4 regions of the Sphingomonas pollutisoli genome follow, and region 2 is predicted to be linked to each of the others. Evidence: riboswitches for the same ligand, from Rfam matches in the RefSeq annotation. Region 2 holds a riboswitch; each other region holds the start of a gene.
What was found. A riboswitch is a leader RNA that binds a small molecule or an ion and turns the genes downstream of it on or off. The one in region 2 is predicted to bind fluoride.
Positions count from the first base shown of each region.

Region 1: another riboswitch for fluoride. It lies ahead of PX554_RS20540 (hypothetical protein); the one in region 2 lies ahead of PX554_RS24965 (DUF190 domain-containing protein).
Region 3: another riboswitch for fluoride. It lies ahead of PX554_RS20640 (DUF211 domain-containing protein); the one in region 2 lies ahead of PX554_RS24965 (DUF190 domain-containing protein).
Region 4: another riboswitch for fluoride. It lies ahead of PX554_RS20675 (universal stress protein); the one in region 2 lies ahead of PX554_RS24965 (DUF190 domain-containing protein).

Region 1 is NZ_JARFNJ010000011.1:27,193-34,469, reverse strand. It holds AL1L pseudoknot at 1-106, shown strand, start outside; one part of gene PX554_RS20555 (IS3 family transposase) at 1-3, shown strand, start outside; one part of gene PX554_RS20555 (IS3 family transposase) at 3-937, shown strand; gene PX554_RS20550 (phosphatase PAP2 family protein) at 1,744-2,442, shown strand; gene PX554_RS20545 (hypothetical protein) at 2,695-3,021, opposite strand; gene PX554_RS20540 (hypothetical protein) at 3,027-3,797, opposite strand; fluoride riboswitch at 3,940-4,003, opposite strand; fluoride riboswitch at 4,090-4,154, shown strand; gene PX554_RS20535 (hypothetical protein) at 4,246-4,455, opposite strand; gene PX554_RS20530 (MutS-related protein) at 4,477-5,775, shown strand; gene PX554_RS20525 (MutS-related protein) at 5,772-7,277, shown strand, end outside.
Region 2 is NZ_JARFNJ010000022.1:165-7,441, forward strand. It holds gene PX554_RS24965 (DUF190 domain-containing protein) at 1-1,669, opposite strand, end outside; fluoride riboswitch at 1,695-1,771, opposite strand; fluoride riboswitch at 1,963-2,029, shown strand; gene PX554_RS24970 (hypothetical protein) at 2,058-2,981, shown strand; gene PX554_RS24975 (purple acid phosphatase family protein) at 3,212-4,171, shown strand; gene PX554_RS24980 (MurR/RpiR family transcriptional regulator) at 4,306-5,208, opposite strand; gene PX554_RS24985 (TonB-dependent receptor) at 5,452-7,277, shown strand, end outside.
Region 3 is NZ_JARFNJ010000011.1:48,003-55,279, forward strand. It holds gene PX554_RS20610 (2,3-bisphosphoglycerate-dependent phosphoglycerate mutase) at 1-226, opposite strand, end outside; gene PX554_RS20615 (universal stress protein) at 230-1,039, opposite strand; gene crcB (fluoride efflux transporter CrcB) at 1,044-1,442, opposite strand; gene PX554_RS20625 (SAM-dependent methyltransferase) at 1,442-2,737, opposite strand; gene PX554_RS20630 (universal stress protein) at 2,727-3,167, opposite strand; gene PX554_RS20635 (hypothetical protein) at 3,194-3,739, opposite strand; gene PX554_RS20640 (DUF211 domain-containing protein) at 3,736-4,038, opposite strand; fluoride riboswitch at 4,195-4,254, opposite strand; gene PX554_RS20645 (proton-conducting transporter transmembrane domain-containing protein) at 4,410-6,407, opposite strand; gene PX554_RS20650 (NADH-quinone oxidoreductase subunit B family protein) at 6,397-7,182, opposite strand; gene PX554_RS20655 (hydrogenase large subunit) at 7,192-7,277, opposite strand, start outside.
Region 4 is NZ_JARFNJ010000011.1:58,012-65,288, reverse strand. It holds gene PX554_RS20710 (hypothetical protein) at 1-1,027, shown strand, start outside; gene PX554_RS20705 (hypothetical protein) at 1,046-1,315, opposite strand; gene PX554_RS20700 (hypothetical protein) at 1,583-1,846, shown strand; gene PX554_RS20695 (hypothetical protein) at 1,949-2,359, shown strand; gene PX554_RS20690 (winged helix-turn-helix transcriptional regulator) at 2,446-2,781, opposite strand; gene PX554_RS20685 (hypothetical protein) at 2,835-3,020, opposite strand; fluoride riboswitch at 2,992-3,068, opposite strand; gene PX554_RS20680 (RNA pyrophosphohydrolase) at 3,305-3,964, opposite strand; fluoride riboswitch at 3,986-4,049, opposite strand; fluoride riboswitch at 4,179-4,240, shown strand; gene PX554_RS20675 (universal stress protein) at 4,295-5,122, shown strand; fluoride riboswitch at 5,263-5,322, shown strand; gene PX554_RS20670 (respiratory chain complex I subunit 1 family protein) at 5,481-6,422, shown strand; gene PX554_RS20665 (hypothetical protein) at 6,426-7,106, shown strand; gene PX554_RS20660 (proton-conducting transporter transmembrane domain-containing protein) at 7,106-7,277, shown strand, end outside.

The sequences.
Region 1 (7,277 bases), on a different contig from region 2:
CTCAGGCGGAGCTCGACCGCCCGTTCAAGCGATGATCGCGTTCATCGACGATCAGCGTGCTGTTCATGGGGTCGAGCCGATCTGCAGGGTTCTGCCGATCGCCCCATCAACCTACCATGCCCATGTCGCGCAGCGACGGGATCCACTGCGCCTTTCGGCGCGGGCGCGACGCGATGCTGCGCTCAGGATCGAGGTGCGGCGCGTGTTCGAAGCTAACTTCCGGGTCTATGGTGTCCGCAAGGTTTGGCGGCAGTTGCGGCGCGAGGGGTTCGATGTCGCCCGCTGCACGGTCGCGCGGCTGATGCGTACGATGGGGCTGGCGGGCGTGATCCGCGGCAAGCCGGTGCGTACTACGATCGGCGATCGATCAGCACCTTGTCCGCTCGATCGCGTCAACCGGCAGTTCCGCGCGCCGGCGCCGAACATGCTCTGGGTCTCGGACTTCACCTATGTCGCGACCTGGGCCGGGTTCGTCTACGTCGCCTTCGTCATCGATACGTTCGCCAGGCGGATCGTCGGATGGCGAGCGAGCCGAACCGCCCATGCTGGCTTCGTTCTCGACGCCCTTGAGCAGGCCCTTCACGATCGCCGACCGACGCGCAGCGGCGGTCTCATCCATCACTCCGATCGCGGCAGCCAATACGTCTCGATCAAATACAGTGAGCGGCTTGCCGAAGCCGGGATCGAGCCGTCGGTCGGCAGTGTCGGCGACAGCTATGACAACGCTTTGGCCGAGACGATCAACGGACTCTACAAGGCTGAGGTGATCCACCGGCGTGGCCCGTGGCGCAGCTTCGAAGCCGTCGAATACGCCACGCTCGAGTGGGTCGATTGGTTCAACCATCGCCGCTTGCTTGAGCCCATCGGCAACATCCCGCCCGCCGAAGCCGAAGAACAATATTATGCTGCCGCGGACAACATCGATATGGCAGCGTGACTCACATCCAATGGCCTCCGGCGAACCCGGCGCGGTTCAATTGACGTTCGAGGAGGGTAAGCGAGGGCCGATCGCACAACGGCTTCCGGCTGCTTTCATATTGGCGGCCGCGAGCATCGTAGCTGCCGCGAGCACCGACTGGATCCTCACCGGAGGTCGTCCGACACTTCCTCCAGAGTTTCTCGGCAAGGCGATCGCACTCGCTTTTCTACTGCTGTACGCCAGGGTGTTTTGGCGACGCACGCCCACGCGCGGGGTTCTTTGGGCGCTCCTCCTCATTCTTCCCGTCGGAGCATGGGGAATCTGGCAGTTGGTCGGATGATCGAACACGCCATGTTTCGCGTTTCACCGACGCCGCGCTTGCCGCGGCTGACCGGCTGATCTGGGGTCAGGTTAGGAATTCCCAATGTTCGGCCCGGGCTGAGAGAATGTATGGAGATATCTTGCCGGAAATGGCTCTCGAGCGTTAGGCCAGGTGCATGGGATCCCGAGTTCGATGAATCTTGCACGCATACCATTTCTCTCGCATTCTTGGCTACTCCGGGCGCTACTGTCCGCTGCCTTCGCGACGCTCGCCGTCATCTTCGCCAAGGTTGGGGTCGCGCAAGTCGGCTCGGATCGCGCGACGCTTCATCGCACCAGCGTAATCGCAATCGACTCCCTGGGCGAGCCTCTATCCGTGCGGGGTTGGGCCGGGATCGCCCTTATCGCCCCGTGCCTGGCCCTTGGTTGAAGCGGTGCCGAACCCCATGCCTCCGGTTGTCGAGCACGCGGACGGCTCGTCTTCCCGAATGCCGCGAGACACAATGAGCGTGTCGCGGCTGGCTTTTGTGAAACGCGAAGCAACGCTCATCGTCGCATTCATCATTGTCGCCGCCGCGCTGCTTGTGGTCATCCGGCTAGGCTCCGAAATCCGCGAGGACGGAACCTCGGATTTCGACCGTTGGCTCCTCCTGTCCTTGCGTCAGCCGCGCAATCTCGCCGTGCCGATCGGCCCCGCCTGGCTACAGCCCGTTCTTGTCGACATCACCGCCTTGGGAGGCGCCACTGCGCTCACGCTGCTGACCGTCTCGGTCGTTGGCTATTTGCTGGCAGCGAAAAAGTGGACCACCGCAGCGCTGATCGCAGCCGCGACGATCAGCGGAAGCCTGATCGGGCAGCTGCTGAAAGTCAGCTTTGCGCGTGCGCGACCGACCATCGTCCCCCATTTCGTCGAGATACATTCGTTGAGCTACCCGAGTGGACATGCCACGAACTCGGCCGTGGTGTTCCTGACGCTCGGGGTTCTGCTCGCTCGGGCTCAAACGGCGCGTGCGACCCGGATCTACGTCCTGGTGGCGGCGATGTTGTTCACAGCCCTGATTGGATGCTCGCGGGTCTATAACGGCGTCCATTGGCCCACTGACGTAATCGCGGGGTGGGTGATCGGCGGGAGCTGGGCTTTGCTATGGTGGGCGATCGCTCTTCGCGCGCAGCGAAGCCGCGTTGCCAGTTCATTGGACTAGAAAGAGATCGCTCTTGAGTTTTATGAAAGTACTCGCTCGGACGCGGCCGATCCCAGCCGTGATAGGCGCCTTGCTCCTGCTCGGGTGAACGCGGCGAGCTATTCCCTGGCCGGATGTCACACTCGTCGAGGAGGTCGCAGGTCATGGAGATGGGTCATCCGTGGCAAATGGCCGCGGGCGATGGACGTAGGGAGCGCCAAACGGCGGCGTCCATCGCCCCCAAGGCGGACGACGGGCAAACCCCAAATATCTTTAGATTTCGCCTCGCGCCTTGAACCATTTAAGCGCGGCTTGCGAACTCCCACTCACGATCTTCGCCCAGCGCAAGTCCCGGAGCGGCTTGTCCTGGGCGCCTAGCCACCAATATTCCTTCACGATCAGCAGGGACCAATTGGGCGCTGCGTCATGTTCCACCAGGATCGTCTCCATCGAGAAGGAATGGCTGGCGCCGCTGAAGCTGTGCCGTTCGCGGTTCCAGACCGTACCGGCAATCTTCCAGCTTGTTCGCTTCGCACTGCCATTCGGGTTCGCCGACGCAACGAGCAGATCGAAGACCCGGAAGAATGAACGATCGGCCAAGCTCCTCATATTCGTCGGCTGTCCTCGATTTCATCGGCGTCAGCGCACTTCAGGATCTCGTCTATCTCTATCCGAAGGCGAAGGTCGGCGGTCCGGGCGATCTGCTGGAGCAGCTTGAGCGCATCATAGCGCGCGATCGGCGGTCCATGGACAAGCGCGATCCCGCACGCGGCGGCGGATACGCGTTCATCAGGATCGTTCATGAAAGGCACGACCACAGGCCAGCCGCCAGGTGGAAGGCCTAGCGCGAGGAGCATTGCCAGAATGGCATGGCGATGACGGACGTTGGTCTCAAAGTGCCTGCTCTGGTCGGCTGCGAGCCGTTCCAATCGATCAAGGAGGCATCTGGAGGCGGGCAAGCCTAAACGCCGAAGTCCTTCCTCAGCGGCGTGGCGGCTGCCGTCGTCGCCAAGTGCGGTGACCAGTTCGGGAATGGCCGCCGCGCGTCCGAAGGCGGCGAGCGCATGGACGGTGCCGATGAGATGCGGCCTGGCAGCGACGATTGCGCGAAGGGTTTCGAATGCCGCTTCGAAACGGTTTTGAGCGAGCACTTCCGCGGCGCCGTTCATCACTGCCTCCTCGCCCGCACGCTCGACGGCGTCGGACAGCAATCGGGGATTCTGAAGAAATTCGAGAAGGATGTCGTTAGCGTGGATCGCACCGAGCGCCCGGGCTGCGAGAATGCGAGGCTGATAGATGCCGCTCGGCTCACGTTCGGTTAGGAGTGTCTCAAGCGGCACGCGCGCCGCATCCCCAAGCGCGACCACATCGCTCAACGCTTCCTCGCCATCATGGAGGCGGCGTAGTCGCGAGACTGTCGCTTCCGCGGACGAGCCATCGCCTGGATCATGTCGGGCACGAGGGGTTTCGGGGACTGGGCCCGTCTCGAGGTTCATGACCGTGCTCCCGCCGATCGGCGTCTTGGCAGGAGTCATCAGCCACGGCGGCATTTACAAAGGGGAACCCCATCCCTTGTTCCCATGATATAGAACAGGAAAGTCCGAAGGCCAACTCTGCGTTGGGAATTGGAGGCCGTGGCGCCGGGAACTGCCTTCGCCCTCCAGGGATTGTGAAATGGGCGATGGAGTCCGCCTGAACCAACCGCCCATTGGGCTGATGACTCCTGCCGCAAGTCGTAAACGGTAGGAGCCCGTAATGGACCCGCGCGTCGCGCGCCTTTTTCAAGACGAGACGTCGGAACTGCCGTCGGCGGGATCGACGGATTCACCCTTTGGTTCGATCCTCTTTAGCGACCGGAAGCGACATGAGAACGATGTTCCTGAGCCGGCTCATTTTCGGGATCTCTATCTGGACCAGATCGTGGCGAGCGCCACCAAAGGGCGAGAGGAATACCACCTCGTCCCCTTTTATCGCGAGGCGCTCGGCAGCCTCGACGATATCCAATACCGCCAGGCAGTCGTAGGTGATCTGCAACGTGACACGCTTCGAGAACAGTTGAACGCGTTCGCGGGCGCCATGCGGCGGATGCGCGAAGGACTGGGACGGGCGGAGAAGCATCGCCACCCGCTTCAGAAGCAGGCGCGTGTGCTGGAAGCCGCACGCAGTTATTGCGAGGGCGTTTCGCGGCTCAAGGCCGATCTCGACGCCGGTCCGCCAAGATCAACCGGTTTGCGGCACTGGCAGCGATTTCTCAGCGACTATGTGCAGTCCGCGGGATTTCAGGCGCTGGCGGGCGAGGCAGAAGATGTCTCGGCTGAGCTTGTCGCCATCCGGTACACGATCCTCATTCGCGGACTGGATGTGCGGATCGATCCCTTCGAGGGGCAGCCAGACTATGGAGCCATAATCGTCGACAGCTATGCACGCTTCGCTCAGGGGGACGAGGAGAGGTTCGGGTTTCATATTCCCGAAGAGCAGGAGCTGAACTTCATCGAGGGCCGCATTCTCAGCGAGGTGGCGCGTGCTTTCCCTAGCCCTTTCTCCGCGCTCGGCGAGTTCGCGTCCAGATATGGCGCGGGCTTCGGCGACGAGATTGTCGTTCGCTTCGATCGCGAGATTCAATTCTACCTCACCTATCTCGATCATATCGCGCCGCTGAAGAGCAGCGGCCTCAGCTTCTGTTTGCCCGATGTCGTCGCGGCGAAGGACGTCCATGCTGACGAGGCGTTCGATCTTGCGCTCGCGCAGAAGCTGCTTGGCGGCGAGGATGCGATCGTCACCAACAGCTTTTCCCTGGCGGGACGAGAGCGGATCATCGTCGTGTCCGGCCCCAATCAGGGCGGCAAGACCACCTTTGCGCGCCTATTCGGTCAGCTTCACCATCTTGCCTGCCTGGGACTTCCGGTCCCCGGCCGCGCGGCGCGGCTGCACCTGTTCGATCGAATCCTGACGCATTTCGAGCATCCCGAGGTGGCGAACAGCGCCAACGGCAAGCTCCAGGACGAGCTTGTTCGCATGCAGGCGGTCCTGAGCAGCGCAAGCGGCGAGAGCATCATCATCATGAACGAACTCTTCGCCTCGACGACATTTCGCGATGCCAAGCTGCTCAGCGAGCGGATCACCGAACGTCTCGTCACACTCGACCTGCTATGCATATGGGTGAGCTTCATCGACGGTTTGAGCGAGATGAGTGATACCATGATCAGCATGGTCAGCGGGGTCGATCCGGACGATCCAGCGCGAAGAACCTATCGGCTGGACCGCCGGCCGGCCGATGGCCTTGCTTATGCCCGGGCGATCGCCGGCAAATATGGCCTGACCCGCGTGCAAATTGCGGAACGGCTCAGGAAATGAAGGCCTATCTTCTTTTTCCCGACCGGGAAAGCGACTGGCGCTGGGTGTCGCGCTCGATGGAGTTGCACGAACTGACGCGTAGCGGCCGCCGCGCCCATGGGCTGGAAGATTTTCGCCCCGATGCGGCGCTGCCGTGGAATGCCGACGCGCTGATCCAGGACCTGGGACTCAATTCCCTGTTCTCAATGATGGCAGACGGCGCTGACGACATCTTCGTGGCGGTACGCCGGGAACTGTTAACGGGCGTCGCGAACGACCTCGAGGTTGTCCGCTACCGGCAAGCCATGCTGGCGGATGTGCTTGCCAATCCTCGGACCGTTCGAGCCCTGCACAGCCTGGCGACCGAAGGCATCGATCTCCATAGACATCATTTCCTTGGGACCTTGTCGCGGGATTATCCCGACACGGTGCTGCGATGGGCGATCGACCTATTGCGCGACACGCTCGCCACGATCGCGAAACTACGCAGTCTGGCCGGGGACGCGACCGCCCAATTCCAAGCGCCCGGCTGGCTCCGCTTCTTCTCGATGATCGAGACCGATCTCAATCGAGACTATGTCGCGCAGCTGGCGCAACAGCTCGATGAGCTTCGCCTGCGTGACGGCTTGACGATGAGCGCATCGCTCAAAGGCGGCAATGTCCCCGGCGAGTATCGGCTTCATCAGTCGCCGGTCTGGCACCAGACCTGGTTGCAGCGGCTTCTGCGCCGCTGGTTCCCGTCCTTATTCCGCGAGGAGCTGGGCCCGTTCGGGTTCTCTCTCGCGCCGAGCGATGAATCGGGCAATCGAGCGCTTCGGGAGTTTGCCAACCGTGGCGTGGCGATCGCGGCGGAGGCGCTCGGCAACGCCGCAGGCAGCCTCAAGGACTTCTTCGAGATGCTGAGAGCCGAAACGGCCTTTTACGTCGGTTGCCTGACGCTCCACGAAGCGCTGAACGCGGCGGACCTTCCGACGTGCATGCCAGATATGGCGTTGCCGGCGCCATCGCTGGACTGCGATGGGCTTTATGAGCCGTTGCTCGGACTCCATCTCGACGGGAAAGTCGTCCCGAGCGATGTGCATGCTCGAGGCCGGTCGCTCGTCGTCATCACCGGTGCCAATCAGGGCGGAAAGTCTACGCTGCTCCGCTCGATCGGCGTTGCCCAACTCATGGCGCAATGCGGGATGTACGTTCCTGCGCGCCGCTTTGCCGCCAGCCTCTGTGGCGACGTGCTGACGCACTACAAGCGGGAGGAAGATGCCGGACTTGTCAGCGGAAAGTTCGACGAGGAGCTGGCGCGCGTGAGCGATATCGTCGACCATTTTCGTGCCGGTGCGCTGATGCTGCTGAACGAGTCGTTCGCCTCCACGACCGAGCGGGAGGGCTCGGATATCGCCGACGACATCGTGGAGTCATTGTGCGCGGGTGGCGCCCGGGTCGTCTTCGTCACCCACCTTTATGAATATGCCCATCGGGCGGCGGAGCGGCACGATGAAGCATCGCTCTTTCTGCGCGCCGACCGT
Region 2 (7,277 bases):
ACATGGTCAGATGCGGATCGGCGATTTCGGCGCCGTTCTGGCGGACCGGGCCATGGTTGCTATAGCCATAGTGCGTGTGGTGCGCGACGGCATTCATGATGCCGTCGTCCTTGGCGGTCGCGACCAAGACCCGGTACAGCGGCTTTGCCGACCAGAGTGAACGCGCCCCTGCCCTCGCCACTTTGTCGGATGGCTTCATGTAAATCCGGATCATGCCGATCTCGGCGGGAGTTACTTCATGAGGGTAAGACATGTGTTCACTTTCGCTTTCATTGCTGAGAAGGGGGGACAAAGGAAGGAATTGTGCAAGGGTGAGCGCCGACCGCGCGGCTCTCGCGTCACGAAGCGTTGAATCAGGGACGACAAAACCCTTGTCGTGTTTGGGCACTGCGATGCGCTGGGAGAGATAGATTCCGCTGTGTCCGGAGCAGAGATAAGACACGAAGCACGCGACCGCGATTGGAACGGCGTTGGTGGCGCCGAACAACTCGATGCCCATGATGGTGCAGGCGAGCGGCGTGTTGGTGGCGCCGGCGAAGACCGCGACGAAGCCAATCCCCGCGAAGAGGTCGATAGGAGCGCCGAGCAAACCACCCAAAGCGTTCCCCAGTGCGGCACCGATGAAGAAGAGCGGCGTGACCTCGCCGCCTTTGAAGCCGGCGCTGAGCGTGACGACTGTAAACACCATCTTGAGGAGCCAGCTCCAGTGATCGACCGGCGCTGAGAAGAAGCCTGCGATCGTCGGCACTCCCGGGGGTGCCGACACACCGAGCCCGAGATAGTCTCGAGTGCCGAGCGCATAGACCAGGCCGATGATGAGCAGACCGCCAACGAAAGGACGAAGCGGTCCGAACGGGAACAGCCGCTTGAAAAAGGCGCCGAGATTGTGGTTCGCTTCGGCAAAGACGAGGCTCGCCAGTCCGAACGCGATGCCGGCGAGTGCGGCCTTGGCCAGCAGGAGAGGCTCCGTCATCAACGAGCCGCCGCTGCCCGATACATAATCGATGTGATAGGCGCCGTGGTGGATGCCCAACTGATGGCAGGTCCAGTCGCCGACGATACCTGCTACGAGGCACGGTACGAGCGCAGGGTATTCGATTCTTCCGACAGCCAGAACCTCCAGCGCAAATACGGCACCGGCGAGCGGTGTGCCGAACACGGCACCGAAGCCGGCGGCGATGCCAGCCATCAGGATGATGCGGACTCCCGACTCATCGAGACGGAAGAAGCGACCAGCGGCGCTGGCCAGGCTGCCTCCGAGTTGAACGGCCGTGCCCTCTCGACCTGCCGAACCGCCAAAGAGATGCGTCGCGACAGTGCCGACGAAGATCAGGGGTGCCATCCGCAACGGGACGCCGCCGCCAGGCTCGTGGATCTGGTCCACGATGAGATTGTTGCCACCTTCGACGCTCTTGCCCATCCAATGGTACAACATGCCGATGGCAAATCCGCCGACCGGGAGGAGGAACAGCAGCCAAGGGTGCGCAAAGCGCGTCCGTGTCGCGACATCGAGGCTCCAGAGGAACGCCGCGCACAGCGAGCCAACGGCGATCGCCATCGGAACGAGGACGATCGTCCAGCGCGCAACCGAGACAGCATGGTCATGCTGCGTCCGGATGAAGGCAGCCAGATTGAACTGGTGAAATAGATTCGAAAACGAAGCGCGCACGATTCCCCCGCATATTGCGTTGCCGCAAACGGTAGGAATCATCAGCCCGGATGGGCGGTTCGGCTCAGGTGAGCCCGGCAGAAATCCATTGCCAGAGCGGGCATATGCAGAAGAGCGTGACACCCGTCAATCGTCGAGGCGGACCAAAATCGAACTTTTTGCTGCATCGCAGCGAAAAGAGGTGCGGTGTGGCAATTCTGCATCAAACGCGCGGCTGTTCTTGCTCGAAGATCTCATGGATTGAAGCGCCTTGTGGATGTCTGTTGACCCACAAGGGGCAAGCCGAGTATCATGTCGAGGTTGGGGATGGAGTCCCCCATAACCGCCGCGCTCGCCGCGGCTGATGACTCCTACTGCGAAGTAAGAAAAGCGGTAGGAGATTGATGTCGTGCAAGCAGCCCAGCCGGCGATTCCCACCTCACAATCCCTGGAGCGCCTTTTCGAGCGCGTCGAATTGATCCCCGGCCGTGGCGATCCACGATCGAACCGCCTTTGCGTTATGACGTTCGTCGCCTTGTTGGCGGGAGAACGACACAGGGATGATCCGAGGACCGCATCACCATTCATCCGGACTTTCGCCGTCCGACTGAATGACAGCCTGCCGGACAATAAGCGACAGCAGCTCAAAATCTTCGCGCCGCGGATCGTCGGCACGAACGATCAATGCGACAATTTGCGAGCCGAGATAGTTCGCTCGTGTTTCGCACAGGAGATCGTACCTCAGCTTCGGCGCGATCGCGATCGTGCTTGGCTTCCCGAGTCGACGTGGGAGCGCATCTATGCGTTTTCCGCCCAGCCGTTTGTCACGAGCGCGGCTTCGGCCCCGTTAATGGACAGGCTGTTGGGATCTGTTCGTCCCCAGGAGTTCGATCAGGTCTCGCGCCTGGCCAGCGATTTGCTGATCACCTGCGCGCGAGCGGCACCCGATAACAAGGGCGACTGGTATTGGGGCAAGGCGATCGAGCTCCTTGATCGACTCTGCGATGCCGGCCCCAGGGCGGCGGGCAATGCGATCAGCGCCGAGACCATTCTGGCCGCAGAGCAGAAACTGCAGCGTCGTAGCGGCTCACGGAAAGGCCTTTCAGGGCTGCTGGAGCGTCTGCATGACCTGATCGGGTGGATTGCGGACCAGCCCACACCGACCCTTACTGCGGTCGATGCGCAATATATGGTGATGAAAAACGCCATGAAGAACCCGGGCGACTGGGACGAGGTTTGGACGGTAAGGCCCGCAGCGACGCCATCGGGAGCGCCAGCCAAGCAGGCGCCCGCCCCCTTATTCCCGCTCAAGTCGAAGACCTCGTCGTCCTGAGACGGCCCCGCTTAAGCGGACATGCGGCTGCTTTCCGCATCTCGACGCAGCTACGGTACGAGACGGCTGAGACAGTCAATGCAAAGCTCGTCAGTAAGTCGCTACGCGCCCAGAGAAGCACCGCCGGTGTAAGACAGCCGGCATGATGACATCTCGGCCTGCCCATGCTGGCAGTTGCCATCTTTAAATCGTCATTAAATCTTGCAAAGAGGCAGCAAGGGAGACTTGCTATGCTTTTGTCACGACGCGAAGCGATCATCGGTGCGACCGCGATTGCCGCCACCGCGGTCGTGCGCATCCCCGCGCGGGCAGCGCCTCCGGCGGTCAATTTCCTCGTTCTAGGGGATTGGGGTCGAGACGGAGCATCCCATCAGCAAGATGTAGCGGACGCGATGGGCCGGTCGGCCAAGCAGATTGGCAGCCGTTTCGTGGTCACCGTCGGCGACAATTTCTACGATAATGGTGTTCAGAGTGCCGACGATCCGCAGTGGCAAAGCTCGTTCGAACATGTCTACACGGCGCCGTCGCTGCAAACGCCATGGTATGCCAGCCTCGGAAATCACGACTATCGGGGCAATCCCCAAGCCCAACTCGAATATGCGGGGTCAAGCAAGCGATGGCGACTGCCGAGCCGCTATTACAAAATTGCGGGCGTTGACATCGGCGCCCCCCATCTGGACCTCTTCATCCTCGACACATCGCCGCTGGTGAACAAATATCGGACCGAATCCGATGGCCCGATCCGCGCGAATGTGCTCACGCAGGACACGCGCACGCAATTGGCTTGGCTCGATCGCGAGCTCGCAGCCTCGCGCGCGCCCTGGAAACTGGTAGCGGGGCATCACCCGATCTTCTCCGGCGGCAGTTCGCACGGAAACACACCGGAAATGATCGCGCAGGTCGAGCCGATCCTCAAGCGGCATGGCGTGCAGGCATATCTTGCCGGGCACGATCACGATCTTCAATTTCTCGATCGCGATGGCCTATCCCTTATACAAACGGGAGCGGGGTCCGAGGTGCGTCCTGTTCAGGCCGTAGAAGGGACCGAATATTGTAACGCGCGTTCCGGTTTTACATGCCTTCGGAGCGATCCGGATATGCTCTCGCTGGAATTTGTAGACTATACCGGCGGCTCGTTATTCAAGCGGAATATCGGCCGCGAAATTGCGCGTTCGCGAAGGGCAGCCTGATCGCCGCGTCTAGCGGCGCCAGTCAACAATTGGAGTTGCCGTCATCACGGACGCTCTTGAGCGGCGCGCGCTCGATTGGTGGTGACCCGAGAAAAGGCTGATTTCATCGAGCGCCCATTCGACGGACTTGCCTTTCAGCGTCGGGACGGCCGCGAGCCCCTGCCCGTCTTCCGCGGTCGTGAAATCGTTTCACGTAGAGCGCCCAATCGACTCAATGTATCGACCGACCGTTTCTGATCCACCGCCGAGAGACCGAGCGCGATCGCTTCGAGCGCTGCCACCGTGGCCGCATGCAGTGCGACTTTTCGGGCTTTACCGCGTCGCACCGGCACGACGATGGTTGCGCGCTCCGCCAGGCGTTGCTCCAGCGAGTCGGTGACAAGAACGATCGGCAGGCCGAGCCGTTGGCCTTCTTCGATCGTTGCTTCCACCTCCTGATAGGCACCGCCATAAGCGAGCAGCAGCAAAGCATCGCCCGCCTGCAAATCGAGGAGCTGGTCGGCGAGCGCGATGCCGCTGGCGTCGCATGTCGCAGAGCGTCGGCCGCTCCGGCCGAGCAATATGCTCATATAGCGCGCCAATGGACCGGACTGACCGATACCGAAAACGACGATCCGCTGGGCGGAATTGAGTGTGGACACGGCCGCGATGAGCATGAGGCGGGTGGCCTCGGTCTTGAGCGCGGCAATCGCGTCTTGATGGGTTTCGAGGACGAAATCGATCGCATGTTCGGTACCCGCGTCGATTCTGGCCAAAGTGCGCTTCATGTTTGCAGCTGGCGTCGATCCGCTATCGAGGCTCTCCGCGATGATTTTCCGCAAGTCCGGCAGCCCGGAAAAGCCCAGCGCTTTCGCAGCCCGTACCACCGTCGCATCGGATGTTCCGATGGCTCGAGCCAGTTCGGTCGCTGAACTCGCGAGCGCAGCCACCCTGTTCTGATCGATATAGCGGGCAACCCGCAACACGGCGGCAGGCAGCGCGTCGCGCAATGCTTCGATACGCGCGCTCAGCAGATCGGTCTTTCTGGTCTCGGACATCGCTGCGCTCGTTTCAAATGTGGTGGGAGGCACGAATCGCGTACCCGGTGCGTGTAGTGATTCTGTCACATCGCCAATCTAGGTAGCAAATACTACGAATCGGAATTGGACGACATCGCCGCGGTCTGCCCCTGAAACTGCGCCAAAGAGCGCATTGGTGTCGTACCGGCCGAATGGTCGGGTCGGCCCTCAAGGGGAAAAGCCATCGCGAACGATCGTCCATTCGGCAAGAGGGGGATTTCGATGAAGGCGATGAAGGCGAGTTTCTGTTCGGGTGTCACCCTGACGAGTATGCTGATGGTCGCTCCCGCATGGGCCCAGGCCACCCCCGAGGCGACCGCTCCTCAAAAGTCCGATATTGCCGAAGGCAGTGACATCGTCGTGACGGCAACCAAGGCCAATGAGATTGCCCCAGTCACGGTTTCACTGGCGACGACCCAGCCGCAGGCGATCGTCTCGCGCTCGTTCATCGAGGATTCGTTGCCCGCGACCGCGGACTTCAACCAGCTTGCACTGATCACCCCCAGCTTCTCAAACACGGGCAGCAATGGAGGCGTCGGTGTCAGCGAATCCAAGGGGCAATTGCGCGGCTTCCAGGACGGCGAGTATAACATCACCTATGATGGTGTTCCGTTCGGCGACACCAATGACCCGACACATCACAGCAATACCTTCTTCCCCTCGAATACGGTGGAAACGCTGGTCGTCGATCGCGGCCCGGGTAACGCGAGCAATCTTGGCCAGGCGACCTTCGGCGGCAGCGTCAACCTGTTCTCGCGGGCAACGCGTGAGGATCCGAGCGCGACGTTCCGCGCGGCTTACGGCACCTTCAACACGTTCCTGGGCCGGGCGATGCTGCAGTCTGGTTCGATCGACAAGCTCGGCGGCACGCAGATTCTCCTCGGCGGGCAATATGTCCGCACTGACGGCCGCCTGACCTATTCGCCCTATCACCAGACCAACCTGTTCGGGAAAGTGGTGATCCCGATCGGCCCGGACGTGCGACTGACGCTGGTGTCGACCTACAACAAGAACCATTTCAACCAGCCGGACAATGACGGCGCAACGCTCGCGCAGGTCGCACAATTTGGCAAGACGTTCAGCCTCAACAACGATCCGACGACACCACAATATCAGGGCTACAATTACACCGACAAGACGACTGATTTCGAGATCGTCAAGTTGGAAGCCGACATTGCGCCCGGCACCCGGTTCGAAAACCGAACTTACACCTATTATTACAACAATTCCACGCTCTCGGCCGCGGACGTGACCGGCGGAACGCCCAATCAGGTGACCGCTGCGGATGGAAAAACCAAGATCATCGGCCACGTACCTGGCTACACCAAGCTCAACAGCTACCGGGTTTATGGCGACATCGCCAAAGCCATAATCGACCTCGGTCCGGCCACATTGACCACCGGCGCATGGATTGAGTGGAGCGTCACTCATCGCAAGCGCTATCAATATGACCTAACCGCGGGTGGTCCGGCTGCCAATGCCTTCGATTATAATCAAAAGACGCCGGCCGGCGTCCCCAAATACATCAATTACGATCAGGATTCACGCGGCAACCAGCAACAGCTTTTCGCCGAGCTGGAAATCAGGCCTTTTGAAAATCTGAAGATCACGCCTGGCATCAAATATATCGACTTCACCCGTTCGGTTAACGCGATCGCCAACCAGAAGACGCACGCACCGGCGATTTTCTCCGAAAGCTGGGACGACACGCTGCCGTTCGTGACGATCAACTATCAGCCAATCGATGGTCTTGCGATCTACGCCCAATATGCCCGCGGGTTTTTGGCGCCGCCGCTTGACGTGCTGCAAATCCAAAATCCAGCCAAGAACACGGTCGAACCGCAGCGGTCGACGAACTATCAGTTGGGCTTCGTCTATCACGGTTCGCATCTGTCAATCGACGCCGATGTGTATAGCATCGACTTCACCAACAAGTTTCAAAGCAAGAAGGACGGAGCAGGCGACACCGTGTTCTACAATTCTGGCGGCGCGCTCTACAAGGGTATCGAAGGTCAGGTAACATACGCTTTCGACAATGGTCTTGCGCT
Region 3 (7,277 bases), on a different contig from region 2:
TCGTCTCGACGATGATGGCCGTCGTTTCGCGGCAGCGATCGAGAGCGGCACAGAATATTCGGTCCGGACAAAGTCCTGCCTCGATCAACTGATCGGCGATCCGCCGCGCCTCATCTCGCCCCGTGGCGGTCAGCGGCGGATCACTTCGGCCCGTGAAAATCCCGGCCGCGTTTGCCGTGCTTTGCCCATGGCGCGCGAGGATAAGTCCTACCGTCGGCTCTTCCATAGCTCAGTGACACAACATGAGCGGCAGCTCGGCCGCGGCGAGGAGATGGCGCGTGGTCCCACCGAGAAGCCATTCCACCAGCGAGCCATGGCGATAGGCGCCGGCGACCAGCAGGTCCGCCCGAAGCGCATTGGCGGCACGCACGATCTGCGCCCCGAGATTCTCATCCTCCCCGGCGACCATGCGAACCTCCGCTTTTATGCCCATGTCCAAAAGCCGGCCGGCGAGTTTCGCGGCCAGGTCGCCTTCCTCGCCGATCCGGATCGCCGTGACATGTTCCGCTTTCTTCAGCCAGGGAAACGCAGCACGGATCGCCCCATCGGCCACCGGATCATCGCCAAGGCCAACGGCGATGTGGTCGAAGCGCCTGCGGTTCGCGCGCCAGCCGCCCGGCACGATCAAGACCGGCTTTCCCGTGGCGAGAAGCGCTGCGTGCTGCGCGTCGCTGCTGTCGATGTCATGGGCGCGGGCAAGCACGATCAAATCGGCGTTGCGCGCTTCCTGCGCAATCACGCCTTCCTCGGTACCTGTCAGGGGCTTCCAGGCGACATGGGGGTCACCTGGGTCAAGGCCGGCATTCCAGGTGATGAATGCTGCCCGGGCGGCACGCTCGCGGTCTCGAGCGCTTCCTTCGCCGGCCTCGCGCATTCGCTGGAGCTGAACTTCCTCGGTCGAGACGACGAGCTGTTCAGGATCCACGACAACATGGAGCGCGTCGATCGCTGCGGACCGATCGGCTGCAGCCGCGACAAGCGCCGCATCAAGACAGGCATGGGTCGTGTCGGCCGCCGTGATCACCGCAAGAATTCTCACTTCGCTAACTCCTGAACAGACGGGCTAGCCACAAGGGGGCCGTGGCACCGATCCACACAGCAAGAAGGCCGGCAACGACCGACGTAACGACATTCCCTAGCGCGCGAGCGATCTCGCCCGACTGGATCAGGGCCAGGGTTTGGAGGCTGAAGGAAGAGAATGTCGTGTAACCGCCACACAGGCCAACCAGGATGAAGGCACGGATTTCCGGCGGTACCGCCCACCGGCCCCCGGTTTCAGTCAACGCCGCGAACAGCCCGATGATGAAGGAACCCGTGATGTTGATGATGATCGTTCCCCACGGCATTGCCTCGCCCAGCCGAGCCGTGAAGAAGAGATTGATTTGATAGCGCAGGAGCGTGCCGATCAGGCCGCCGGCGGCAATCCAGATATAAGTCATCATCAGTCGCGCAGCTCCGGAGTGATCTTCACGTTTGGCGATCTTCGATGCGCGCCCTGGGATCGATCGGGCTCGCTGGGGCACAGTATTTCAAGATATCGTTTCTCACATTCGGCCATATAGCCGCGTGTTGTTGGCAATTCGTCGATTTGTCTTGTTATCTGCATCTGAACCACCATGAGTCCATAGAATCGGAACCCCATCTCACAAGATGCAAGATAATAGATCCACATACGATAGAAGCGCTCGTCATAAAGCGCTTCCACGCGCGCGCGATTTGCTTCCACCCGTTGACGCCAGTGACGGAGTGTCTCGGCATAGTGGAGACGCAGTATCTCCACGTCAGCCAACCAAAGTCCGGTCTTTTCCAGCGCGGCAATTGCTTCGGACGCTGCCGGGACGTATCCGCCCGGAAAGATATAGCGGTTCATCCATCGATCCAAGCCAGCCCCGTGGTCCTTGCGTCCGATCGAATGGACGAGCGCAACGCCAGTATCGTCGAGCAACCGATTGATCGCGCCAAAATAGTCGTCGAAATGATCCTTGCCGACATGCTCGAACATGCCAACCGAGACAATTCGATCGAAACGCCCTTCTAACATGCGATAGTCCGCCAGCTCGAAGTGCACCCGATCCGCAAGGCCTTCGACGTCCGCTCTGGCGCGCGCTACACGCAATTGCTCGCTCGAAAGAGTGATGCCAGTCACCTGGACGTCCGCCAGCCGGGCGAGCGATATAGCGAGCCCACCCCAACCGCATCCGATGTCGAGAATTTTCGCGCCGGGCTGCAGATCGAGCTTGGCGGCGATATGGGCTTTCTTGGCAACCTGGGCCGCCTGCAGGCTCATGCCCGGCTCCGCGAAATAGGCGCAGCTATATTGGAGATCGGTGTCGAGAAAGAGCCGGTAGAAGGACTCCGACAGGTCGTAATGATGCTCGACGTTGCGGCGCGCTCGCGCCAGCGAATTGGTCATCGTCGAAATCCGCGCGATCAGGTCACGCGCCCATGCGAGCGCGCCCGGTGTCGGCTTTCGGCCGAGATTGTGCCCGATCAGCGACATGAAGCCTGCGAGCGTGCCACTCTCGACTTCAAGTTCGCCATCCATGTAGGTCTGCCCGAGCTGATACTCCGGATCGAGCGCGAGGCGCGCCGCCGTCCCGCGACCCTTGAGACGGATTGCGATATCCAGCTCCGGGGTTTCCGCCGGCACCGCCCCGACCGTGAACGGCGTATCGTCGCCAACCTGCACGGTCAGGCGCCCGATATGGATCATGTTCCTGACGAGCTCAGAAAGCATCGTGTCCTCCCTCCCGAACGATCAAGACGGAACAGCTCGCCTGATGGGTCATGCGGTCCGATCTCCGCCCGAAGATCCGCTCCCACAGGTCGACATGCTCGGTCGCGCCGATGACCAGGAGATCCGCGCCCTGCTCGAAGGCGAACTGGACAATGCGCTCCACCGGGTGGCCGGCAAAGACATGGATTGCGATCTTCACACCCCTGCGCTGCGCGACGCGTTCGGCGATCGTCTTGCGACGCTGGATGCGCCGCCGCTCGGCCGCGTCATGCTCGACCGCTTCGGCGATCAAGCCCGGATTGGGGAAGGATTCGGCGACCAGGATCACGTCGAGCGTCGCCTCGGCCAGCCGGGCAAGATCGATCGCGGCGCGCAGCGCGCTCAGCGAATTCTCCGAACCATCATTGGCGTGGACGATGCGGCGGAACATGGCAGACCTCTTCCTTCCAGCGCCTTTCAACTCGCGATGTCGAGTTGGATGCCGATGAGTGTCAGCACGGCCCCGCTGATCATGACGGCGGGCGTCCAGAAGAGGACGGAACCGTGGAAGCTCTTGGCGAGCAGCGCGCCAAGAATGCCGAGCAAGGCGATGTCCGCGACCGGGCCAACCCAGCGCGGGCCAGGCAGCCAGATGCACAGCAGCAGCGACACGGTCGCCCCGACCAGTCCGCAGACTGCGGCGATCAAAGCGCCGCTGAGCGCCTCGGCGACGGCGCGCCGGCCGAGCCGCGACGTTGCCAGCTTGCCATGCGAGGTCAGATTGAGTTCCCGCTCGGCGCGCGTCAGCTCGGCCCGTTCCTCGGCATAGTGCGCCATGAAGAACACGAAGACCGTCGTCAGCGCCGTTGCCGCCCCGACACGCGCTACCAGGGACAGGTCCGCGCCACCGTCCTTGAGCAGACGTCCCGCCGCGAGCGTCAAAGCGTTGAGAATGCCGTCGACCAGGCCGGCGACGACGTCCAGCCGATTGCGGGGGCTGAGAAGCCGGACCGGCCATGTCATCGCGCACGGGGTACATAGTCGATGATCCGGTCGCCGGCCACCAGCTCATCGAGGCTGTGGACGACGGCTCCGCTGCTTTCGATCGCGCGGACGAGCGCATCATAGTCGATCTGCTCGCCCTCGATCGTGATGCTTGTGCCCATCGTCTCCTGGTCCACCTCCGTCACGGTGATGTTGAAGGCGCGGACACCTGCGCTGTTGTGAATGGCTGCGCCGATCTCGATCAGCGTCGGCACCTTCAATGCCTTATCGACGTCGAGCACGACCCGCCTGATGTTGAGGCCGATACCGTCGCTCATGCTCGGCCGCCTGATTGCGGTCGCCGTTCGTTCGGCGCGGACCAGAGAGAACGCATTCCCAGCCATCTCCAACACGCGGCGGTGCCGCCTTGCGTGTGTCGGGAAACAGGCCGACGGAATCGGTCTGGGCAGCGGAGACACACATCCACCGCGTTCAACGCGGTAGGGGTCATCGGCCGTTCGGCGGTTATGGGGGACTCCATCCCCATTAGCGATGTGAATGGGGCAGCTATCGCTCCGAAGGAGCGTGCCCCGATACGAAAACTCTTGTGATCGAGCCTAGACCAGCACTTTCCTCCTGTCGACCATCCGTTGATATCTGATATCGGTTAATGAACATTCGACAATTCCTCCATGTTCCCGACGTCCTTCTATAAGAGGCTGAGCGCGAGGATAATCACCAGCAGCGCGCCGATGAAAGCGAGATAGAGGTTGAGGCTCCCGGACTGGAGTCGTCGCGCCGCGCTTGCGATACCGACCGTGCCCATGACCAGGGGACCGAACAGTCGCTTTGCGAATAGCGGCGCGACCGCATGCCGATAAGTGAGCCGCCGCACGAAATAGGGCTGTCCATTGGTCTCGCGCTGCGTCGACGTCTGCGGCCGATAGATCAGGCTGTAGAAGGTTCGCATCGCGTTCGAGAAGCTCAATGCGGTCGTCGCCGCCCGAGCCGGATCGGGCGCCAGGCCGCCATACCAGACGGCGCTCCGGCGAACCCGGAACCTGCTGGTCACGAAGAGGAGGAGCAGTGGTAAGATAGCGAGCAGCGGCATCGCGATGGCGAGCATCGTCGGCGAGATGAACGCGAAACTGTGATCCGGCCCGATCGGCCCCCCAGTCGCGGGCACCAGCACCCAGCCGACCACCATGCTGCCGATCACGCCGGGCGCGAAATGCGCCTCCACGCCATCATCGAGCGCCATGATCCACCACGGCATGCCGATCGCCAGCACGAGGAGGCCCAGACCGAGCGCAAGCACCGCTCCGCTGGTTCGACCGGCGACGCGGTTGCCCGACATCGATGCGGGCCTCGCGCCGAGAAGACCGATCCCGAACAGCTTGACGAAGGTCGCAAGAGCAACCGCCGCCGTGAGGGCGAGCCCCGCGCCGGCGATCGCCAGCGTCAACCGCGCGCCGAGCGTTGCGAGATGGAACCCCTGGAAGACGGTTTGGAAGAGATACCATTCGCTGACGAAGCCGGCGGTTGGCGGCATCGCGCTCAAGCTCGCCGCGGCGATCAGCGCGCCCAGCCCGAAGGGCCAGCCAGCCGAGCGCAGCACCCCGTTCTGCCGGACATGGTAGTTGCCGGTGCAGGCGCGCACGCCATCGGCGGTCAGGAACAGACATCCCTTGGCAAGCGCGTGGCCGCCGAGATGCAGCAGCGAGACGGTCCAGGCGAGGCCGGCAAGGTGCGCATTGCCATCGGCGGTGAACATGATGGATGCGCCGAGCGTCACGACGGCGAGCGCCGCATTTTCGGCCGACGAGAAGCTGAGCAGCCGCCGCCAGTCGTCCTCCTGGAACGCATAGAGCGCGGCGAGGATCGCGCTTGCGACACCCACCAGCACGACGACGATACCGAGGCCGCCCGCGCCAGCCGGCATCCATTCGGTGAGCGCCCGGGCGAGCGCGAAATAGGCGGCGTTGAGCACGACACCCGACATGAGCGCGCCGGTCGCGCCGCTTCCGGTTCCATAGGCGCGGGGAAACCATTCGTAGAAGGGGAGGAGTCCAAGCTTGGCGCCGAAGGCCACGAGCAGCAGCAGCCAGACGAAGGTCTGCATGGCTGGTCCCATTGCCGCTGCGGCCGCGCCGAAACCCGCAAACCCCAGGTGCCCGCTCGCGTGCCCGAGCAGGATGACGGCGAGCATCATCGCCACCGTGCCGATCTCGAGCAGGCCGAGCATGAACAGGATCGAGCGGCCGCTGCGATGGCCGAGGCTCTCGCTCATCAACATGACGCCGCCGCCCAGACTCATCAGCTCCCAGGCAACGATGAGACCGGCGCCATCTTGTATCCCGAACACGCCGATCGCGCCGAGCAGGCTCATCGCCGCGCCGAAGAGCCAGCTTCCCTCATGCGCGCGCATCGGCGTAGAGATCGCCACGGCGAGCGCTGCCGGCGCCAGGCCAAATCCCATCAACCAGAGCGCACTCGGCGTGAGCTGGAAATCGAGGCTCTCGCCGGCAAGTCGCGTGGGCAATGGAACCAGGCCAGTGCCCTCGGGTAGGGCGACAATCGCAGCCGCGATGCCGGCCAATGCGCCCAGCGCGAGCGCCGCGCGGGCGATGGGACGCAAGCCGGTGAGCGCCAGCACGCCGCCGGCGACCCAGAGCAAGGCGGCGGCCGCGATCAGCTCATTCCCCATATTGGCCTCCCCGGACGCGCTGCGGCATCCGGTCGAGGAACATCAGCAGCGCCTCAATGATCGCGGCCGGATTGGGCGGACAGCCCGGAAGCCACACATCGACCGGCAGGATGTCGCCAAGACCCTGCTGCGCGGCATATCCGCCGCCGGTGAGCGCACCCGAAACGGCGCAGGTTCCCGTCGCCATCACCCAACGCGGCTCGGGCATCGCCTCATAGGCCGCCTTCAACGGCTCGATCATCGCATTGGTGACAGGGCCCGTCACCAGCAGCAGATCGGCGAAGCGCGGGGACGGGGTGAAGAAGATACCGAGGCGGTGCAGGTTGTAGATGGGGTTGTTCAGCGCCTGCAGCTCGGATTCGCATCCGTTGCAGGATCCGGCGTCGACATGGCGAATGTGGAGGCTGCGGCGGTAGCCGGCGGTGGGCGCGGGGGAGGCAGGCGGATCGCCGCTCTCCGCCCAGCGCAAATCCTCCCGCCTGCGCACCCCGAACGCCCAATCGCCCGACGCTGTCATCGCCCCGTCCGGGCAGGCTTCGACGCAAAGCTGACAGGCGATGCACCGACTATAGTCGACCTCGAGGCCACCCGCCGCGTCGGCGACGATTGCGCCCGTCGGACAGGCGTCCGCGCAGGCGCTGCAGCCGTCCCCGCAACGCTCCGGATGATAGCGCGGCATGCCCAGCACGTCGGCCTGGCCATCATCGCCTCCGGGCGCCGGCCAGCGCGTGGTGGCTGAACCTTGGCGAAGCCCGAACAGGGTCCAGAGCGCCATGCCCGCCTCCTACCTGTCGCATCCGGCGATGGTGAGACCGAAGCTCGCCTCGTTGATCGCATAATCCATCATGTTGCTGTCCTGGACGGTGAACG
Region 4 (7,277 bases), on a different contig from region 2:
GCCCGAGCATCACGCGGATTGTCCGTTCTTTCGGGATCAGGTCACGAACCGCATCACCGAGACCCGCGGCGCTCAGACGCCTGCGGACCCTCCCGTCGGCTATTTCGAAGTTCTGCGTCCTGCGCCAGAGAAGCTGGCTCAACGCCCTGACAATGACGCAAGCGACGATCGCACGCGAGGCGCATCCGTACCGCGCCTGGCTCGCCTGCTCTGGCGCCTGCTGAGCAACGCCGGTCTCAACATAGCCGTCCCCTATCATGAGGAGCCGCTCGAGCGGACGATCGCAGAAGAGTTCAAAGCACTCGCCGCCGCGGCCGCTAAGATCGAGGTCGCGCCGGGCATCGAGCTCGGTCGCGTGCTTTGGACCCACGGGGACGCGCTTCACAGCAGGCGCGCCTATGCCGGCATTCGAGAGCTCGCGCGCCGCTGGCCCCGAGGCCATGCCCCACAAGGCTTTCTCACGGTCTTTGCCAACGAGTTCAAAGGCTCGACGATCTTCCCGGCGGGATCAGAGCCCATAACGGTCGCAAATCGCGTCCAGTCACCATCGGTACGGGCGAACCCGATCAAGGGACCGTATCTGGTGATCATCGTGATGGGCGAATATCCCGAGGCGCACGGCTACGCGCCGCTGCGCGCCTATGCGCAGCCGATCTGGTCGGGCACTCGCTTCATGCCAGTCGAGAGCGATTTCGAACGGAGCGTGCTGCGGGCGATCCTTGGCTCCAGACACGAATTCGCACGCCGCGGCGTGGACATCGCGTTCGAGAAGCCGGTCTTCGACAGGCTGACGCCTCTCGGTCCATGTCGGCCGGATTTCGTGATAGAAGCGCGCTCGCGATCGACCGGGGAGATCCGGCAGCTCATCGTCGAAGCGATGGGCGGGCCGAGCGCCGACTATCTGGCTCAAAAGGCGGCAGGACATCGAAATCTGGAGCAGATCGCGCCCGTGCTTGTCATTACGCCCGCCGACGTCGACGATGGGAGGGTCAGCCGGCTTTTGTCCGAGGCATTGATTTATGCGTGAATTGGGCCTGGAGGTTCTTCAGCTCCACGAGAGGGTCGCCGCGAACGAGCCGACGATTGCGAGCGTGACCGGGGTCGAGAGCAGGTAAAGCTTCTGCCACCGCCACCAGGTTCTGGGGATTAAGAGGATCGCGCTACGGAACGTCTTGAGATTTCCCCAGGCTTCCTCGCGGTAAAGCTCGACGAAGACGGTCGCGATCGAGAGAACCACGGCAAACACGCAACACAGACCTGCCGCTGCGTAAAGCGCTATCCAGTTCTGTATCTCCAAGTCCGACAGATGTGCCATCAGCGTCACCGGCCCTTCTGATCCGCAAGTCTAGGAAATACTCCTAAACAACGATCGTTTCCTGAGCGCCCTTTGCGCGCCGCCCTTCAAGAATACCGCCTTGATCGTTAATGCCAGCTCAACTGGCAGCTCTGCGCTGCAACATAGCACCATAACGGACACGATTGTTAGGGAACTGATTGCCCGTCTCCCTAACAATAGGTGGACTCCGTCGGATTGCAGTGGCGCCGGCTGGGCGGCCAATATGCTTCCAGTGGGTGAGTTGTTATGCGTGTCTCGGTCCTTGTCATTCTTCATCGCGGCAAAGACCATATCACAATCCACGAAGACGACGATCGAGCCTGGTCTGAACTTCTGGACTTCGTCGATAGCTGGTGGAGCGTCGACCCTGCGACAGCAGACACGCCTCGGCCAATCTCGGAAGATGAACAGGTGCTGCTATTCTTCGCGGCGTCTGATGCCTCATACATCCTGGCCAACGCGGATGTGTCCGAGCTTGAAGCGCATGTCGGCGCCGCTATTAGCGGCTAGCCCCACGCCTTTCGCGTCCCGCACCGACGGATAGATAGAAGCCCTTCAGGTTGCGCTGCTCGCAAAAACGAGAATAGCTTAGGCCCCGGGGAGGGTAGCTCCATGTTCGAATGCCTCATCCTTGGCGACAGCATCGGCGTTGGCATAGCGAAAGAGATCAACGCCCGCTACGCACGACAATGCGACGTGACAGCGGTAGAACGCGCGACAACCGACCAGATATTGGCCTGGCGGAAACCTCGCAAAGTCTATGGAGCCTGCATATTTGCAATCGGCTCGAACGATGAACCCGGTGCGGCAACGGCAGCCAAGCTCAGCGGTGTGCGCCAGAGCATTACCACCCGGAGGGTCATTTGGCTCCTTCCCTACTCAAGGGAGCGCGCATATCTCGTCAACTCAGTCGCCATCCGGTTCGGTGACGAAACGCTGGATCTGATGCGCTTTCGCTCGAAGGACCATGTCCATCCGATCAGCTACAGCGACGTTGCAGAAGCGCTCCTGGGGCGACCCTGATGGCCATCTCCCCCGGTCGCTGATCATTGTTGGGGAGCAGCCACCGACCAGCACTACTGTTCGTCGTCACGCGAAGTGCTTCAATCTTATTCGGATAGCTGCATTTTCCATCGTTCGAGATGATCGAGCGCAGGTCGCAGTTCCTGGGCAAGTGGCCCGAGTTCGTAAACTTGATAGGCGGTTGGCGGGGGTAGATTGGTTCGCGTTATCAGACGAGCCGTCTCCAGCTCTCTTAGACGGGCAGTTAAAACATTGGCGCTCACCTTCGGTATCGCCCGCCGAAGACAAGTGAAACGCATTTGTCCTCTATTCAGAGCCATGAGGATCTGAAGAACCCAGCGTCCGGTCAGATGCAGGAAAATTTCATCTACCTCAGCTTGACGCAATGGGACATCGCCGATCGGATTTGCTTGGACACACATAGTAGGCACTCATGAAACTCCAGGAGCGACGACTACGTGCCAATCGCCTTCGGTTAGACGAAGACGGCGAGCGCCATCGGCGAGAGGATGAGCACCCAGCGCAGGAATGCCAGGACATGCGTGCCGCACACCCGGACGAAACCGCCCAGGCCATTATCATTGTTGAGGACACGAAAACGCCGCGCACAGTTCCCCCTTGTTGCGTCATCGCAAAAGGTAGGAATCATCAGCCCGGACATGGGCGGTTCGGCAGCTAGGCCAGGCAGAAATCCATTGCCTGGCGGGGCCGATAGTGCAGTGCAGCATATTCGGTCAAGCCGGAAAGACGTTCGCCATAATAAAAATTATGCAGAGGCTTACCTTAGCTGCGTGCCATCATCCAGCGCAGCGCCGCGGGCGGTCAGTCCGCGACACATCGCCTTAGGTCAGGAAGGCGTGATCCGCTTCCAGTTCGGTCAACGTCTCGCGGGCCAGAGCTCAGCTTCCTCTTCCTGTTCCGATTGTCTCGTGTCGAAATGCGGGATCATGGGCCGGGCGCCGATAGATCCTCGTGCGGAACGGCGAAACGCGCGAAGCGTGTCGCGATCTCCTCGTAGACATGGCGCTTGAACGGCGCGGCCAGAGCGGGAACGTCGCCCAGGTCCGCCCAATACCAATCGCTGAACTCGGGATGTGCCGTCTCGATATCGATGTCGGCATCCTCGCCCAGATAGCGCATCGCGATCCAGCGCTGTTCCTGCCCGCGCCAATTGCCGCCCCAGGTGCGCCCCAGCAGTTCCTCGGGCAAGTCGTAGCGCAGCCAATCCTCATGTTCCGCCAGCAGCTCGGCGTCAGCAAGCCCAAGCTCCTCGTGCAGTTCCCGATAGGCTGCCTCGACGGGGCTTTCGTCCGGATCGATCGCGCCCTGGGGAAGCTGCCATGCCGGCTCGGCCAGATCGCGGCGGCGGCCGACCCAGATACTCCCGTGGCGATTGAAGAGTGCGATACCGACGCTGCGCCGGTAGCCGTGGGGCAATCGCGGATAGGGAGGCGGAATATCATATTGTGCCAGTGAGGCACGCGCCAACAGGATCTTGGCGTCGTGGAACTCGATGCCGTCTGCCTTCATGGCGATTTCGGTCATGGGATCGTTGAGCAATTGCTCGACGAATGCGTGAACTTTGGCGTGTGAACGGTCGCCCATGGTCCTACCTCCGAAAAAATCGGCCTGGTAGGAGTCATCATCCTGCTGGCAGGCGGTTATGGGGGACTCCATCCCCATCCGCGCCGCTTAACAGAAGTCTCGGCAACGATCTACAAGCTCGTTGGTTTATTCGTTTTGGGCCATGTCCCCTTTCTACATCAGAAGCTTAGGAGGTTCTGATCAAATGATTGCGAAGAAGGTAGAAATTTCCTAGTCTGATGATGGGGATGGAGTCCCCCTTAAACCGCCGAAAAGGCTGATGACTCCTACCATGCGCATAATGGGCGCGGGTAGGACGCGAGTGCCCGCTCCCGACATAGGAGAGGGCCGATGACGGTCAAAATACTCGCTGTTGTGGCGGAGTCCGCGACGGCAGCGGCTTGTCTCGATGCCGCCGAGGCAGCAGCGCATGCCATCCACGACGCGACCGTCGAGGCTTTGCATGTGGTTGTCGATCCTGACTATCTGATCGTCGCGTCGGAGGAGATCGCGTTCCAACAGCTTCGCGAACGCCACGAGGGCACCGCGAAGGAACGAGAAGCGGCGACCCTTGCGGCCTATGAGGAGTGGGTGGCGTCCCATCCCGATGCGGATATTCCGCTCACCTGGAAAGAGCGGATCGGCGCCGAAGAGGAGAATGTCGAGCAGGAGGCGCGCGCCTTCGACGTGCTGGTGCTGGCTCGTCCCACCAATATGGACGGCGGCGACGCCTTGCATGCCGCCATCCATCGGGCGCACCACCCGCTCTTCCTCGTGCCGGCCAAATGGTCGCTGAAGCCGGGCGACACTTTCGCAGACCACATCGTGGTCGCCTGGAACAACACGGCCTGCTGCCGCAAAGCGCTGGAAGGCGCTCTTCCCTGGCTCAAGGTCGCGGTTGAGGTGACACTGCTGCTGATCGCCGAAGAGCCCGAATTGGCGGATCCAGCGCGGGAGCTGCTGGACGCCCACGGCATCAGCTACCAGGTCCATCAATCCCAGCGCGACACGGAGACGCTCGGAGACCAGATCGTCACCGAGGCCCATAATCTGGACGCCGATCTTCTCGTGATGGGCGCCTATCGTCATAATCAGCTTCTCGAATGGCTATTGGGCGGCACGACACGGCATGTGTTGGCCCATTGCGATCTTCCGTTGTTCTTGGCCCATTGCGCCTGAGTATGGGCGCCCAATTCAGCGCCCTCGCACTTGGTCGCATCATAGGCGGCCGATTTACGAAAGTTCGATTGGTTTGCTGGTGGAACGATCTCGTCTTGAGGCGGTTGTTCTGCGAGGCTAAGCATGGTGCGCCTGATACATTGCTGGATGGGGATGGAGTCCCCCACAACCGCCGAACGGCTGATGACCCCTACCGCGTTGAACGCGGCGGGTGTGTGTCTCCGCCGCACGGGCTGAAAGCCAGACCGCCCGGTCCCGACACATGCCTGCTCTTCGGAGCGAGAAGTGGGAGTCGGTGCGCCATGGCTGGACTGGGAACGGGTAGTCCATTCGCGTCATCGACCGCGAGGCGTCGCTGATGCGCGACCTCGTGCTCCAGTTCTTCCAGGTCCTTGGGGTTCTGCTGCTGGCACCGCTACTGCAGGGGGTGATCCATAATTTCGAGGAGAAGGTGCAGCGGAGCCAGGGGCCAAGCATCTTCCAGCCCTATCGGGACCTGTGGAAGCTCTTCCGCAAGGAGATCGTCATTCCGGAAACGGCTTCCTGGCTGTTCTGGGTGGCGCCGATCATCGCCTTCACCTGCATGCTGACGGTGCCGATCCTGATCCCGGTGCTGACCGACTATCCCCTGCCCTATTCGGACATGGGGGACATATTGGGGGGCGGCCTGATCCTGACCCTCGGCTCCTTCCTGATCCTGTTCGCCGGCCTCGACAGCGGGTCGAGCTATGGCGGCATCGGTTCGAGCCGGGCGACGATGATCGCGATCCTGTCCGAACCGACCCTGATCGTCGTCTTTGTCGGCATCACCCTGCTCGCGCGGTCGATGATCCCTTTTGTCGTCAACCATCTGCTGGTCGCCACGCCCGCGCTCTACTGGAGCCCCAGCCACCTGTTCCTCGTCGCGGCCTTCTTCGTCCTGATCCTCGCTGAGACCGATCGCCTGCCGATCCATTCGAGCACGCATATCGAGGTCTATATGATCGAGGAGGCGCGCATCCTCGAATATTCCGGGCCGCTGCTGGCGCTCCTCAAATGGGCGTCGATGATGAAGCAGTTCATCCTCTACACCATCTTCTGCAACGTGCTGCTGCTGCCCTGGGGCTTGTCGCACCTGGGCACGTCGCTCGGCGCGCTGGGCGCGATCAGCGCGGACCTGCTCAAGTTCCTCGTGGTGCTGCTCGTCGTGGTCGTGGTCGAGACGACGCAGTCGCGCCTTCGCTTCTACCGCTATCAGGAGCCGCTCGCGGCCTCATTCCTGCTCGCGGTCCTCTCCATCATCAGCTCGCAAATGGGATAGCCTATGCCGGTCGAACATCTTGATCCGCTCGCTGCGTCCTTGTTCAGCCTGATGGCGATCCTCAGTCTGCTGCTCGCGTTCGTGATGCTGGGCTCACGCTGGCTGAACAATTATCTCTACGCCTTCGCGGCCGAGTCCTGGGTGATCGCCGGCCTGTCTGCGGTGGTCGGCTTCTACGGCGGCTTTCCCGAGCTATACGCGATCGCGGCGCTGACGGCGCTCTTCCGCGGCCTCATCCTCCCCTATCTGCTGGCGCGGATCATCCGGCGTCTCGACATCAAGCGCGAGATCCATGAGGCCCTGCGCCCCAGCTCCTGCCTAGTGTTGGGTGCGGCGGCGATCGTCTTCGCGCTGGTGGTGTCCGAGCATATCGGCGTGCGGGTCGGCGCCGCCGGGACCGTCGTGGTCCTGGCGCTCACCGTCATGCTGTCGATGAAGATGATCGGCTTTCTCATGCTGGTGGTGCGCCATGAGGCGATCAGCCAGATCCTCGGCCTGCTGGTGCTAGAGAACGGCATCTTCCTCGGCGCCCAGATCCTGGTGCCGGGAATGCCGATCCTGATCGAGCTGGTCATCCTGTTCGATCTGCTGGTAGTGGTCGCCTGCTTCGGCGTGCTGGTCCGCTACCTCACCGTGCATGTCGGCAGCACTTCGAGCCTCGACCTGAAGAGGCTTGTCGGGTGATGACGACGGGCACGCTCATCGCCCTGCTGCTGCTCTGCCCCGCGGTGGCCGTGGTCGGCTCGATCGCCGGCCGAAGCCCGCGCTTCGCCGAAGCGATCAACCTGCTGGCGAGCATCGGCAGCTTCGCGGTCGCGATCGCACTGGTCTGGCGCGCGACGCCAGAGCCGGTGA